3 regions of the Lacrimispora sp. 38-1 genome follow, and region 3 is predicted to be linked to each of the others. Evidence: riboswitches for the same ligand, from Rfam matches in the RefSeq annotation. Region 3 holds a riboswitch; each other region holds the start of a gene.
What was found. Region 3 has a riboswitch for thiamine pyrophosphate ahead of thiS (sulfur carrier protein ThiS). Riboswitches for the same ligand answer to the same signal wherever they lie in the genome.
Positions count from the first base shown of each region.

Region 1: another riboswitch for thiamine pyrophosphate. It lies ahead of thiC (phosphomethylpyrimidine synthase ThiC); the one in region 3 lies ahead of thiS (sulfur carrier protein ThiS).
Region 2: another riboswitch for thiamine pyrophosphate. It lies ahead of thiM (hydroxyethylthiazole kinase); the one in region 3 lies ahead of thiS (sulfur carrier protein ThiS).

Region 1 is NZ_JBANEW010000066.1:26,736-32,045, reverse strand. It holds gene V7D18_RS19590 (class I SAM-dependent methyltransferase) at 1-472, opposite strand, end outside; gene thiW (energy coupling factor transporter S component ThiW) at 768-1,319, opposite strand; gene thiC (phosphomethylpyrimidine synthase ThiC) at 1,345-2,652, opposite strand; TPP riboswitch at 2,738-2,846, opposite strand; gene trpA (tryptophan synthase subunit alpha) at 2,905-3,678, opposite strand; gene trpB (tryptophan synthase subunit beta) at 3,671-4,855, opposite strand; gene V7D18_RS19565 (phosphoribosylanthranilate isomerase) at 4,801-5,310, opposite strand, start outside.
Region 2 is NZ_JBANEW010000043.1:207,736-213,045, reverse strand. It holds gene V7D18_RS09340 (Acg family FMN-binding oxidoreductase) at 1-422, opposite strand, end outside; gene V7D18_RS09335 (TetR/AcrR family transcriptional regulator) at 419-1,081, opposite strand; gene thiD (bifunctional hydroxymethylpyrimidine kinase/phosphomethylpyrimidine kinase) at 1,158-1,940, opposite strand; gene thiE (thiamine phosphate synthase) at 1,937-2,575, opposite strand; gene thiM (hydroxyethylthiazole kinase) at 2,562-3,386, opposite strand; TPP riboswitch at 3,456-3,563, opposite strand; gene V7D18_RS09315 (HD domain-containing phosphohydrolase) at 3,600-5,310, opposite strand, start outside.
Region 3 is NZ_JBANEW010000099.1:250,590-255,899, forward strand. It holds gene V7D18_RS26795 (DNA/RNA non-specific endonuclease) at 1-855, opposite strand, end outside; gene V7D18_RS26800 (PHP domain-containing protein) at 1,320-2,102, opposite strand; gene V7D18_RS26805 (hypothetical protein) at 2,666-2,911, opposite strand; gene V7D18_RS26810 (GNAT family N-acetyltransferase) at 3,185-3,613, shown strand; TPP riboswitch at 4,308-4,427, shown strand; gene thiS (sulfur carrier protein ThiS) at 4,484-4,678, shown strand; gene thiF (thiamine biosynthesis protein ThiF) at 4,680-5,310, shown strand, end outside.

The DNA.
Region 1 (5,310 bases), on a different contig from region 3:
CATAAACCTGTTTTAAAACGATTTTTCTTTTCTCAGGAGAAAGAGCACCGTAATCACAGTAAATCATTACTGCAAAATCAAATGTACGGTTTAATTCAAGGGAAAGATAGTTCTGACAGGAATAATCGATGTTTAACTTTTTTTCAGCAGCTGATTTTTTTGCATAATCAATGGAACGTGAGGAAAAATCCACTCCGGTTACATTAAATCCGGATTTTGAAAAGAATTCTCCATAGATTCCGGGACCGCACCCTAAATCCAGCAGCAGGGGATAGTCTTTGGGCGGAACCGTTTTGGCAATCCATTCCGCTGATTTCCGGATAAAATCCAGCTTTCGGCTGGCACCGTCAAATTCCGGATCAAGATGGGCTTTCAGCATTTGTCTGGAAATGTATTCATCATCCCAAAAAGGAATACTGGTTTCCTGATATAATTCAGGTCGTTTTAATAAATCTTTGATTTCATACAGCATAATGAGCGCCTCCTTATAAATTGGTAAAATAATAGCCGCGGACATTACTCCGCGGCTGTTCTTAAATCGATAAAGAAAAGACTGAGAGTAAATAAAATCAAAAAGCAGGCACAAAAATAAGGCTGACAATTCAGCTTTTAATTTTCGTCTGTTCCATTGATTTTTTTACTCTTTTCCAGCTATATCCATGTCTGCGAATTTATAACATCTGATATACCGGAATTTCTTCACCTCTTTTTATTATTTTTACCTTTTAATCATATTGCAGTATACACGTTTTGTCAATCATAAACCATCAGTTAATCAGCTGGCGCAGATAGGAAAGCAGACCCAGCCTGCGAAACGTTTCTAATAAAAAGGCGGCAAACAGAGTACCGCACACTGTGCTCATAAGAAAGGGAACAACAAAGAAGAAAACTGCAACTTCCTTTCCCAGTATCAGCACTGCAACCGGATAGCTGAGAAGAGCGCCGATCAGCCCGGTTCCTGTAATTTCTCCCACATAGGCCAAAAGAAGTTTTCCGGTCTTTTTAAACAGAAGCGCACTGAGATATGCCCCCACCATGCTTCCGGGGAAAGCCAGAAGCGTTCCGGTACCGGATAAGTTTCTGATGAGAGATGAGACAAATGCCATGGCAACTCCGTAAGCAGGACCTAAAAATACCCCTGCCAGTACATTTACCAGGTGCTGAATCGGGAAACATTTGGAGGCTCCGATGGGAATGGAAAAGCCGGAGAGCGAAACGGTGAGTGCTACCAGCATTCCGCCAGCCGCCAATTTTTTTATGGTAACTCCTGCAGAGGTCTGAGTGACAGCAGCTTTATTTAAATTTGTTTTCGGATTCATGATTTTTTCTCCTTTTAAGTCAATATCATTCGTCATAGATGTTGACAATCTCTCCGTCTAAAATCCGGTTCATATTTTTCATAGCGCAGAAATTACCGCACATGGAACAGGTATCTTCTTTTTCCGGTTTGGAAGATGCACGATACCTTCTTGCTTTTTCCGGATCAATGGACAGAGCAAACATTGCTTCCCAGTCCAGCCGTTTCCTTGCATCACTCATCTGGTAATCCCATTCTTTCGCACCCTTGATGCCTTTTGCCAGATCAGCAGCATGGGCTGCAATCCGGGCAGAGATAATGCCTTCCTTCACATCATCTGCATCAGGAAGCCTTAAATGTTCCGCAGGGGTCACGTAGCAGAGGAAAGAAGCTCCGGCAGCAGCAGCTATGGCCCCTCCGATGGCTGCGGTAATGTGATCATATCCGGGAGCAATGTCAGTGACGAGAGGCCCCAGTACATAAAAAGGTGCACCCTTACAGATAGTCTGCTGGATTTTCATATTGGCGGCGATCTGGTCCAGGGGCATATGTCCTGGTCCTTCAATAATTACCTGTACATCCTTTTCCCACGCACGGCGGGTCAGTTCCCCAAGGGTAACCAGCTCTTCAATCTGGGAAATATCAGAGGCATCCGCAATGCAGCCAGGTCGGCAGGCATCTCCAAGGCTTAATGTCACATCATGTTCCCGGCAGATTTCCAGAATACGGTCATAATGCTCATAGAATGGATTTTCATTTCCAGTCATCTCCATCCAGGCAAAGATGATGGAACCGCCTCTGGATACAATATTAGTCAGGCGTTTTGCCTCTTTAAAACGGTGCGCTGTCTGCTTGTTGATGCCTACGTGAATAGTCATGAAATCCACTCCGTCAAGGGCATGCATTTCCACAATCTGAATCCATTCTTCAGAAGTTATCTCCTTAAGAGGCTTATGATAATAAACAACGGCATCGTAAATGGGCACCGTTCCAATCATGGCCGGGCATTCTCCTGTCAGCCGTTTCCTGAATTTCCTTGTATCTCCGAAGGAACTTAAATCCATAATGGATTCAGCCCCCAGTGAAACCGCATCCTCTACCTTTTTTAATTCCAGATCCATGTCATTTAAATCTCTGGAAGTTCCAAGATTTACATTGATTTTTGTTTTCAGCATGGAACCGATGGCGTTTGGCTCCAGGCAGGTATGGTGTTTGTTGGCAGGGATAACTGCCTTACCTTGTGCAATCAGCTTTATAAGCTCCTCCGGTTTAATCCCTTCTTTTTTCGCTGTGATTTCCATTTCCCGCGTCATAATGCCTTTTCTTGCGGCATCCATCTGTGTGGTGTAATTCATATGTAGTCCTCCTTCATTATTTGGAGGGATTTACGGCTCTGGACAAAAAAAGAGCCCATACCAACAGGTACAGGCCCAGATCAATACATCCGTCTCGTATAAATCCCTACGTTGGCATTACCCAAATCAGGTTATAAAGGTCGAAGTTTGATAACTTCCTCTCAGCCCGCATACGAGCTCCCTCTTGTGGCACTAGTGTAGCACCGGTCTAAATGAATGTCAAGTGGAATTTGCTTAATCAAAGTGGGAGGATCAATCAGTTATTGCAGATTTCATCTCTCTTATGTAGCTGCAGATCGGTTCCACACAGTCTTTTCCATGCATGGCAGCCAGCTTCACAATGGCGCTTCCCACGATAATACCATCTGCATATTTACTTAATTCCTTCGCCTGTTCCGGTGTGGAAATTCCAAAGCCTATGGCACAGGGAATATCTTTGGAATTCTTTACAAGAGAAACCATATCTCCGATGTCAGAGGTGATTTCCTTTCTCACACCTGTTACGCCCATGGAAGAAACACAGTAAACAAATCCCTCTGCTTCTGAAGCAATGGCCGTAATCCGTTCCTTAGAAGTGGGAGCGATCAGAGAAATTAAGTCAATCCCGTACTTTTGGCAGATGGGATGAAGTTCATTCTTTTCTTCAAAAGGCATATCTGGCACGATAAGAGCATCGATGCCGCATTCTGCCGCATTTTTAATGAAACGCTCGCTTCCATATACAAATATGGGATTAATGTAAGTCATAAATGCCAGGGGCACATTTGTTTTTTGCCGAATGCGTGTGACAGTTTCGAAAATTTTATCTGAGGTAGTGCCGGAGGCAAGGGCGCGCTGGTCAGCTTCCTGGATCACGATTCCCTCTGCAACCGGATCAGAAAAAGGAATTCCCAGTTCTATGATATCGGCACCTGCCTTAGCCATGGCAGGAACCAGCTGCTCTGTAATTGCAAGGTCCGGGTCACCGGCTGTAATAAACGGGATAAATGCTTTCCCTTTTGCAAATGCTTCACTGATTCTACTCATAGATTTCTACCCCCTTGTAACGTGCAATTGCGGCCACATCCTTGTCTCCTCGGCCGGATAAGTTAATGACGATAACCTGGTCCTTTCCCATGGAAGGTGCAACTTTTCTGGCATAAGCCACGGCATGGGCGCTTTCAATGGCTGGTATGATTCCTTCCTTCCGGGATAAATATTCAAATGCATCTACCGCCTCGTTGTCGGTAACAGGAACATAATCTGCTCTTCCGGTATCAAACAGTGCGGCGTGCTCCGGTCCGATTCCCGGATAGTCAAGTCCTGCTGAGATGGAGTAAACCGGAGCGATCTGTCCGTATTCATCCTGGCAGAAGTAGGATTTCATACCATGGAAAATACCCACGGTTCCTGTGGAGATGGTGGCAGCATTTTTATCTGTATCAATGCCGTGTCCTGCAGCCTCACAGCCCACCAGCTTAACAGAGCTGTCTCCAATAAAATCATAAAACAGGCCCATGGCATTGCTGCCTCCGCCCACACAGGCGATCAGCATGTCGGGAAGCTTTCCTTCTGCTTTTAAGATCTGCTCCCTGACTTCCTTTCCGATGATGCTCTGGAAGTCCCGCACAATGGTGGGAAATGGGTGAGGTCCCATGACGGAACCCAGAACGTAGTGGGTATCCTCCACCCGGTTGGTCCATTCCCGGAGAGTTTCATTTACCGCATCCTTTAAGGTCTGCGTACCGCTGGTAACTGGATGAACCTTTGCACCCAGAAGCTCCATACGGAATACATTTAATGCCTGGCGGTCCGTATCCTCTTTTCCCATGAAGATTTCACATTCCATCCCCATTAAGGCTGCGGCAGTAGCAGTAGCCACTCCGTGCTGGCCTGCACCGGTTTCTGCGATGACACGGGTTTTTCCCATTTTTTTTGCAAGAAGAACCTGACCAAGTGCATTGTTGATTTTGTGGGATCCGGTGTGGTTTAAATCTTCCCGTTTTAAATAAATCTTTGCACCGCCAAGATCCTCTGTCATTTTCTCTGCGTAGTAAAGCAGAGAAGGTCTTCCTGTGTAGGTTTCATGCAGTGTCTTTAACTCTGCCAGAAATTCTTCATCCTGCATACAGGCATTGTAGGCTTTCTCCAGTTCCGTCACTGCATTCATCAGCGTTTCGGGGATAAATTGTCCGCCGTGCTGTCCAAATCTTCCTTTTGACATGATTTTCCACTCCTTACTGTTTGTATGATTTTTTTTATTTTTTCCGGGTCTTTTTTGCCATTTGTTTCAGCCAGACTGCTGACATCCAGACAGAATGCTTTGGTTTTAAGAGCTTCCTCTATGTTTTCCATGCCGATTCCCCCTGCCAGAAACCAGGGTTTTTTAATCGCCGGAATCATGTTCCAGTCAAAACATTTCCCGCTTCCGCCCTGAATTCCCCTTACATAGGAGTCCAGAAGAAGATAGTCTGCAGAAAGCTTTTCCGCTTCTGAAATATCAGCCGCGGACTGGACACGGATTGCTTTAATAATGGGGACCGGACGGTCTAATCTGTTTTTCAGTTCCAGAATATCCGTCTCATGTTCCTCCCCGTGAAGCTGAATCAGCTGAATAATGTTACTTTTTACCAGGGAAATGATCTCGTCTGCCGGACTGTTTACGAAGACTCCTACAGC
Region 2 (5,310 bases), on a different contig from region 3:
TCCTCATACTCACCCTCTGGAAAAACCGCGATATCCGTATGGAATCCTTCCTTTTCTCCTGCCACTCTGACATATTCTAAAAATGTTCCCTGAGTGATCATCATCTGCCGGTAAAGGGGATCCACCTCTTTTGTGGTCCTTGAGCTGTCTGCATATAAGTAAAGTACCATGGGATCTGCTTTATCCAGCTTCACTTTCCACGGCTGCATATTATGGTTGTTTGCAGCCAGCAGTCCGGCTGCTGCCAGCCGTATTCGCGGATCTGTATACTTTGATGCATAATTTTTATCCCATGGTTCTAAATAAGACTGCTTCATAAATCCTCCGCCAAGTATAAATAATCCAAACAAAAGTAATAAGATCAAACCGGCAGCGCTGGTAAATATCTTTAAAAGGATCTTTTTGCATGACCTGATTTTCATACCCGGCTCTCCTTAACAGTAACAAGCCCGAGTAAAAGCTGGAAGCACTCTTCTAAGAATTCCTCCACACTAATATGGTGATAATTCTCCAGATACTCCTTTTTCCTGCCTCCTGCATGAAAGGCTCCTACGGTAAATGCCCATAAGATCAATGCGGTTTTCTTACAGTCCATATCACTTTTAAGGCTTCCGTCATTCTTTCCTTTTTTTAACGCTTCTGTAAGATAAAAAAGGACTTCTTCACCCAGACGGTAACACTCTTCTTTGGAATCCCCGCTGACTCCGGCCTGATTCCCTTCATCCTTTGCCTCATACTCCATAATTGCCTTAAAGTAATCTTCATATTTGTCACGGAAGGAAAATAAGGTGTAGAAAATACAGCGAAGCTCTTCCAGTGCACCGGCTGGTTTTTCTTTTTCAAACCCTTCTTCCATCATCTTGAGAAGTTTCCTGTAACCTCTGATCATAATTTCGAAATAGATCTGTTCCTTGCTGTTAAAATACACATAAACAGTTCGTTTGCTGAATTCCGCTTTCTTCGCAACGGCATCCATGGAAGAATTCTCATATCCGTTTGCAAAGAAAACTTTCTCAGCAGCATCAATAATATCCTTTCTCTTAATTTCTTTCTCCAGTTGCTTTCGTTCTTCCGCTCCCAATTGCTGTTCCTCCTGTAATTCCGTTATTTTCAAAAAGTAAACTTGTAGTTTACTTAATACTATAACAGTTTACAGTTTATGTCAATCCCCACATATGATTTAACGGACCGCTGCCCTTACCGATATTTAACTGGTCATTTAAAGCTCCGGTAATATACGCTTTGGCATTTTTTACGCTCTGTTCCAGGGAACAGCCATTTGCAAGGCTGCAGGCAATTGCAGACGACAGCGTGCAGCCGGTCCCATGCGTATTGGGATTGTCAATGCGTCTGCCTGTTATCCATATCATTTTTTCTTTTGTATACAAAAGATCATCGGAACTCTCCGTTAAATGACCTCCTTTTATCAGGACTGCGCAGTTCAGCTTTTGAAAGATTGCCTCCGCCGCTTTTTCCATGTCGCGTTTGCTGCCGATTTTCATATTCCAAAGTGCCTCCGCTTCCGGAATATTCGGTGTGACAAGAAGGGCCATAGGCAGCAGTTGGGTAACAAGCGCATCCATCGCCTTTTCAGAAAGCAGTTTCGAGCCGCTGGTTGATATCATAACAGGATCAACTACCAGATTTTTCACGCTGTATTCTGTCAGCTTTCCCACAATCGTCTCTATAATCCCGCTGTTTGAAACCATACCGATTTTAACTGCATCCGGAATAATGTCTGTAAAAATACAATCCATCTGCTGTCCTGCAAATTCAGGTGTCACATCCATAATTGATGTAACACCTGTGGTATTCTGGGCGGTCAGAGCCGTTATTACACTCATTCCATATACCTTGTGGACAGTCATTGTCTTTAAATCTGCCTGAATACCGGCGCCTCCGCTGCAGTCGGAGCCCGCAATCGTCAAAACCTTTTTCATAAAACCGCCTCCTTTGCCAGGGATAAAAGGGACTTCACTGCCTGTTTCTTATCCCTGGCAGCAAACACTGCGGAAATCACGGCTACTCCGTCAATATTGCTCCCTTTCAGCTTTAAGATATTATCCTCATTAATTCCTCCTATGGCAATGACCGGAATGGATACGGAACTGCAGATTTCTTTTAAAGTCTCAAAGGAAACGGGGCTGGCATCGGTTTTTGTAGAAGTTTCAAAAACTGCTCCCACCCCGATATAATCTGCACCGTTTTTTTCAGCCAGAAGTGCCTGTTCTTTTGTCTGGGCGGATACTCCAAGTATCTTGTCATCTCCGATCAGTTCCCTGCATTTTTTTGCCTCTAAGTCCTTCTGGCCTACATGAACCCCGTCTGCTCCCACAGCCAGAGCAACTCTAATGTTGTCATTGATCACAAAGGGAATTCTATACTTTGATGTAATTCTTCTAATCTCCTTCCCTTCGGCTACAAAGCTGTCAAAATCAAGATTTTTTTCCCTCAGCTGGATAAAGGTAGCACCAGTTTCCAGGATTTCCTCCACCTGCTCATGAAGCCTGCTGCTGCCAAGCCACGTCCGGTCAGTGACCACATACAAAAGCATGTTTTCTTTAGATACATTCATACTTTGCACCTTCTTCCAGCATTTTTTCATCCAGTCCGCTCATTTCATCAATCAAAAGCATACGGTATGTACCGGTGCCTCCATGAAGCTCACACATTCTCTCATATGCCCGTTCACCGCACAAACCCATCCCGCATACGGCAGCTGCTGATGCGTTAAAAATATCACCGGGATTGGCACCAATATAGCTTCCGGTAACAGCGGAAAGCATACAGCCCGTTCCAGTCATTTTACTCATCATGGAATGGCCGTTTCTGATTGCATACACATGGGCCTTATCTGCCACCAGATCAATGGCACCAGTAATCACAATGACAGAGCCGGTTCTTTTTGAAAACGCTCTTGCAAATTCTGCCACACTCTTTAAATTCTCCTCTGTTACTTTATCAGCTTCACAGGCATCTACTCCTGAGGTTCTACCTTCTCCTGCAGCCAGAAATTTAATTTCAGATATATTTCCTTTAATCACGGAAAATTTTATCTCTTCCAAAAGCTGAAATGCTGTTTTATTCCGATATGCTGATGCCCCTGCTCCCACAGGATCCAAAACAACAGGAAGGCCGCATTTATTTGCTGTTTTTCCTGCTGCAGTCATGGACGCAGCCGTTCTCTCATTCAGGGTTCCCATATTGAGCACCAGAGCAGAAGAAATAGCAGTGATGTCACGGACCTCATTGATGTCATCCGCCATAATCGGGGATCCTCCGCTGGCCAGTATGATGTTGGCGCAGTCGTTTACAGTCACATAGTTTGTGATTGCATGAACCAGTGGTACCTTGTTTCTTACATTTGTAATGATCTGTTCAAACATTTTCTTATCTCCTTTTCCTGGTTTTGAGGGAAAAAAATGAGATATGCCAGGAAAGACATATCTCATGATATTCAGTAAGAGTGGCTGTCCCTACGTTGGCATTACCCAAATCAGGTTAAACGGGTCGAAGTTCAAAACTTCCTCTCAGCCGGGTCACCAGCTCCCCAAAACTATATTGATTTTTCTCGATTTTAACACAGCAGACATCCGAAGTCAATTCAATCCGATTACATGATTGACAAAAAAATCAACCAGCTCCGGATCAAACTGCTTTCCTGCACCCCGGATCAGTTCATTTCTTGCATAAGCAGCCGGCAGTGCCCTCCGGTAACTTCTGTCACTTGTCATGGCATCGTAGGCGTCAGCAATAGATATAATTCTAGCATACAGCGGAATATCTGTTTTGCTTCTTCCCTTTGGGTACCCCTTTCCATCCCACCGTTCATGGTGGCATAAAACAATCTCTGCTATTTCCGACATATTGGGGGAGGTGTTTAATATGCGGTATCCAATTTCTGAATGCTTGCGGATCTCCTGATATTCATCTTCTGTTAGCATACCCGGTTTATTCAGCAGCGCTTCCTGAATTCCAATTTTTCCGATGTCGTGGAGCAGCCCGGCTGCCTTAATCTTCTTAATGTCACTGTCAGGCATCCCCATCTGTCTGGCCATTGTTTCACAAAGTTCTGCTACCCTCTGGGAATGCTGTTCCTCCCTTGGATTCTTTTCATGAAGGGTGTTTAATATAATATCCAGTGTTTTGCTTCTTCTGCTGTAAGCCTCATATAATTTGTTCTGATACATCTCATCTTCTGCCAGCTTCACGGCATTTAGAACTGATAAACCAGAATCCGTTATAATGCAATAGCCGAATGAAACCGACAGCTCGATTCCATTGATGGTCTCGCCTGCACATTTTTCTTTTAATTCCCGGATATACTGTTCTGTCTCCGCTTTCTCAGTCTTTTTTAAAATAATAGCAAACTCATCTCCGCCTACACGGCTGATCAATTCCCCTTCCTTTTCAGAATCCGCCAGTATTTCAGCAAATCGTTTCAGCATATAATCTCCATATTCGTGGCCAAAGGAGTCATTTACCATCTTTAATCCGTTGAGATCGGAAAAAATAACGCTCATTGGATAATTTTCTTTCCGGTCCAGTTCTTTCGCTTTTTTATCAAAATACCTTCTGTTATGCAGTCCGGTCACCTGATCATGATAACTGATTTCTTCAATTTCCCTGATATAATTATGAGTTTCCGTTATGTTTCTGGCAATTGCAATGACTTTATCATCAAACCATTTTACAATCCTGAGTTCATGATATTCTTTGACCTGTCCACTGGTCCATTCATATTCAATCTTCTGGTTCTCTCCAGTAAGAAAAACCTGGCTGATCAGCTCACTTCCCTTTGCCGCGATGCGGCGGGGCATCACATCTTTAATATTTTTACCGATAAACTGATCCTTTTTAAAAAACAAATGATCCATATCCCCGATACCGTCTAGAAATACCCCTTCTTTGGAAATGACGAATACCGTGTCCGGAATGGCTTCCATCAGGGAATTTGCATATTTCAGACTGTGATACATCTGGGTTTCCCGCTCTGTTAAGATCTGATTCTGCCGGATTAACTGTTTCTGGGAATCGACATTCTCATTCAGAGACTGATTAAGCTTTTCACTGCTCTGCTTTATCTGCTGCTTCATTTCTTCAAGAGACTTTCCTATTAATCCGAATTCATCTGATCTTGTTACCAGCTCACTGCTCACTTTCTGGTCGAGCCGGCGTTCTCCAATGCTTTTTATTTCTCTTAAAATAGCGTTTACCGGACGGTCAATAATTCTGTCCGTGAGAATAAAAACAGTGAAAGACATAAACAGCAGAGAAAGACCGAAAATCCATATAAATGTGTCTGACAGC
Region 3 (5,310 bases):
AATACGGATCCCTTCATTTGCAATATAATTTCCTGGATTTTGGGGATCTTTTATCCCCGCATGGTGAAGCGCTACCACTTCCCAGGAATCATTACAAACAACCGAACCTGAGGACCCCTCATTTGTATCCGCTGTGTAATGTATAAAATGATCAAACATATCAATAATTTCATTTTCTCGTAATACAATGGATTTATACCAACCATTGGGATGCTGAATGATAGATACATATTCCCCTAATAATGCTTTTCCTGTTTGTTTAATTAATGGTAAATATCCGAAATCATTGATGTTAACACTGGATAATGATATTTCTTCAATTGCAATTAATGTAAAATCCAGTTCTACATCAGTCATAAAAAAAGTATCTGGTCTCAATTTGAACTTTTCAGTTTTACGTTCTATAAAATTTAAATCTTGTTCATAATTAAATTGAGCAATACTATTTACTGAAATTTCTAAATTAGGCAGGACATGATTATTTGTAATTAGTAAAGTGGGTGAAACCATAAAGCCAGTTCCAAACCCCAATAATCTACCGTTATGATCATTAATTATAATCCTGCATACGGATTTAGCAGCTATAAGACCTTTCTCCAGATAATGAATTGGAAACATATCATTATTTCCAACTATAGCCTCTAATGAATATAAATCTTTAGGGTTGATCATTGCCTTTCTGGCTGCAACACGATTTGGTGAATCAATTTCCAGTGGATTATGAGTTCGTAGTTTAAAAAGTGTATTTTCTCTCGGTATCATTCTGCTAACATATCGTTTTAATGCTAATTGCTCTTCTATACTGCTATCAAGTTTAATCGTTTTATTAACTTCAAAATTATGGATATTCGACATTGGATAGTTTTTTCTCCTTTATACTTTTATTAATTTGATACAACATAATTATTTCCATCATTAATTTTTATTATTCGTTTATATAAAAATAATTATTAAAAAGAAGTCCACTTTTCTTAAGCCTTCCTAATGCGTCTGAAATTCCATTGGAGACAGTTTTTCTAATTTTTTCTTTCCACCATTACTACATATTGTTAATAAAAAAGCGACAAAACTATACTGAATTGTTTTGTCGCTTTTTGGAGTTTTGTCGTTTTTACATAATTGCGACAAAACCCTCTCAACCCTTTGTTTTCAATACTTCCCAGACTTCCGTAGTTTTGTCGGAAATTTTTCACACCTTTTACAAGTTTGTTTTTTTGTTTATTGATATAGTCAAAGTCTGTTCCATGTAATTGGCAGACACATAGAAAGGATGGTTTTCAATCTCTGATACTGGTTACACCGTTGCACCTAGTTTGCACCTAATTATTTCTTAAACAATTGTTAAGTTCTAGTATTCTATCACCAACATCTTCAGGGCAATGAGCATCCGATGCTGTAATGATTTTGACATTATTATTACTCATTATTTTTAGCATTTCTTCATCCATACCTAGTGTGGCTGTATTAGGACAACGTCGAAATACTCCACTATTTTGTTCTGCGTACATATCATTTTTAGAAAGCTCCATTGCTAAACTAGCGTAGTATTCTGTTAGAGAATATGATGGTTTATGTCCAAAAAGTTTAATCGCATCGGGATGAGCTATACCGTCATATATGCCACTTTTAGCAAGTGAAACAGATGTTTCAAAATATCTATGGTATATTTCATCGACATTAATTCCATTCCAATGCTCCTCCTTATGGTCAAAGGCAAAATCATCAACAAAATGAACGCTACCTAGCAAAAAATCAAAATCTTTATCTTTAGTTAATTCTACAACTAAATCTTCAAACTCTTTGAAATAGCATATCTCAAGACCAAACTTAATCTTAACAGGGAATTGATTGTTTCTAATTTGCTTGATTAGTGACAAATATTTTTCCAGTTTCAGAACTCCTGCTTTTCTGTGAAACCATGTATCTACATAATTGCTATAAGCACAAACAGAATCGTACATAGGAACAAATTCTTCAAACCGATAACAATGCTCAAGTAGCCAAATCTCATCTAATTGCTTTTCAACTGCTTTGTTAACAAATTGATTTACCCATTCATACGTATATTCTCCTCGTTCAATATGAATATGACCGTCTACCATACTGCCACTTCCTTATCTGATTTTTTGTTAGAGAAAATAACTTCACAAATAAAATATTCAAATATCCAGTCGGGCAATTCCTTATGCCACTTATCCTTTTAGCAAACTACGTTTTGTCGCTTTTCTAATCTCCTGCTTGCCTCATTACTAGATATTTTAATGCAAAAACGACAAAACCATGCCTATTCGATTTGTCGTTTATAGGGTTTTGTCGTTTTTAAATTATCTGCGATAAAACCATTCCTACCCAGTCTTTATAAGGGTTCCCGGACTTCCGGAGTTTTGTCGGTAATTTTTCGGTTATATTTACTACTATTTTGTCGTTTTTCTGTATATTTCCCAGATAACACAAAATTCTTATTCAGTACGTAACCACCCAGCAGGCTGCTTTCTATCTGCACCAACATAATAGAAAGTCCAGATAATGGGGATTTATATTAAGTATATTATACAGCACCTTTTTATAAAATTCCACATGAAACGCTGTTGAATTTACGCAAACAATATCCTTACGTTTTATAAATAGAAAAAATGGTCTCCTTGATTTTTCAAATAAAAACAACTTATTCATACCAGTCAATCCAATTCTCACCGCAATATTCTTCTATAAGTTTAACAACTCTACTAATATATCTTTTAGATGAATCCGTTTCATTATTTGCCGGATACCATAAATTGACTTGGCCAAATCCAAATTTATTTTCTTTTGTCCTTGGTGCCCACCATTCGGTCTTTTTAAATCTAACACTTCTGGAGAGTAAGACAACATTCTCTTTTTTTGCTAAAATATTGTATAAATTAGTAAACACTTTACCATCTTCATGCTGTAGCTTTACTGCCTGATGATTTCGAAAGACCGTGGCATACTTATACCATCCAACATATTTTGATGTTTCTCTTTATCCCGGCTTATGGCTATCTGGAAGAGAAAATAAACTATTTTGTTTTCAGGTTTTTGGTATTAGTTAAATTAGAATTTAACGTATTAGTGTACATTGAAAACTTAATATTGATAGTTAGCAGGTTTGATGATATTCTACTTATAAAAAGATTATTACACTGGTTTTATGGAGGTGACAAAAATGTCTATAACTATTTATAATGATTGTGATGAACAAGAGTTTTTTAATTCAGTTCGTATAAATGGAATGCTTGAGCACAATATGAAAAAAACAAACGGTAAATTAAAAGTACCAAATATAGAGTTTACAAATATAGCACGAAATGAAAAGGAAGTTATTGTGGGAGGTGTATCGGGATCTACTTATCTCTCATCCTTAGAAATAGAGGTTCTTTGGGTGCAGGAAGCTTATAGAGGACAAAAAATAGCATCACGTTTATTGGAAGTAATTGAACATCAAGCAAAAGCCTCCGGATGCCAGATTGCTCACCTGACGACATATTCTTTTCAAGCTCCACTTTTTTATCAAAAGCAAGGATATGTTATTTGTGGGGAAGTCAACGGTTTTCCAGATGATATCAGACTATATACATTAAAGAAACAGTTATAATTTATAGTAAATATTATGAGCATAATGTAAGGCCAATAAAATTGAATATGTAAAGAGAATTCCTAACTATCAGTATAAACTGGTAGTTTTTTATTGTAGTTAATCCAGAAAACTGAAATTTAAAGGAGGTATTATGATAATTTTTAAAATGTTTATAGGATTTATCTGTTTTGCGTTTCTCTGCCTGAAACTTCCTGCCATTTAGTTTGGTCATTTTATGGTATTCCTTAGGTGGAAATTGATTGATCTGCGTAAGAAATTAAAGTTGGAAAAGCAAGGAATCGTTGTCTTTTCGCCCCTTTGGGCTTAAAATGTTTTGCGGCAGGCAGGGAGCCGGGAAAACCATGACTATGGTGTGGTATTTAGTACCAGAATGCACCTTTGGAGAGCTTAAGTGATCTGTTAAAATACCACAATTGTGATGATGGTATGAAATTTGCAATTGATGAAATACAGAACGAATTCTCTTCTGCTGTTACAAAGGATTTCCCGGAAACTTTGTTAAGTGAAATTTCAATGCAACGTAAGCAGAAAATAACCATTTTATCATCTTCACAGGTGTTTACCCTTGTTGCATCTCTCCCGGCTTCTTCCTCTGATGCACCTGAACGGAAATGCAGCATTCAAAATAAATCTCTTTTTCCTTTTATTTGTCTTGCATAATCACACGTATAGTAGTATTATTATTCATAACAATTTAATACCGGGGAGCTTGCGGGTGTTTTTACCCAAACAGGCTGAGAGGAAGGTGTGACTTTCGACCCATTAACCTGATTTGGATAATGCCAACGTAGGGACGACTGAATTTATAAGTAATATGGGAAGTTGCCAATCAGGCAGCTTCCTATTTTTTTAAGGAGGATTAAAATCATGATAAAAATCAATGGCATTTTTCATGAAGCAGCAGGAAAAACTCTGGCAGAATATCTGGCAGGTACCAGATACAATCCCAAGCGGATTGCTGTTGAATGGAACGGAGTAATCGTTACAAAAGAGCATTATGAGAAAACAGTACTTCAAAATGGTGATGTTGTTGAGGTAGTCAGTTTTGTAGGAGGAGGTTGATATGAACAACATTCCTACAATGGATGAAATGAGGAGAGCTCTTGACAATCGGAACGGAAAGTCTTTGCAGGATAAGTTCGCAAGCTCCACTGTCGCTATCTGCGGGCTTGGAGGTCTTGGATCAAATATTGCTGTTTCCCTTGCCCGTGCAGGCGTGGGCAGGCTGATTCTGATTGATTTTGATAAAGTGGATGTTTCTAATCTCCACCGCCAGCAGTATAAGGCTTCCCAAACCGGTTGTTTCAAAACAGAGGCTCTTGCTGCAAACTTAAAGGAAATCGCACCATATATAAGAGTCATCACACATACCAGGAAAATCGATGAGAATAACTTTAATGAAATGCTTTGTAATGCGGATATCATTTGTGAGGCCTTCGATGGGGCTGAGGCTAAAGCTATGCTGGTAAACAGTGTGCTGGAAAAGATGTCTGAAAGGTATCTGATCGCCGCTTCCGGAATGGCAGGAATTGATTCCGCTAACGTTGTAAGAACCAGAAGAATTACAGATCATTTCTACCTCTGTGGAGATGAAGTTAGTGATGTAGAGGATAATATTGGACTTATGTCCTCACGAGTCATGTTGTGCGCCGCACATCAGGCACATATGGTGCTCCGCATTCTTGCAGAAAAAT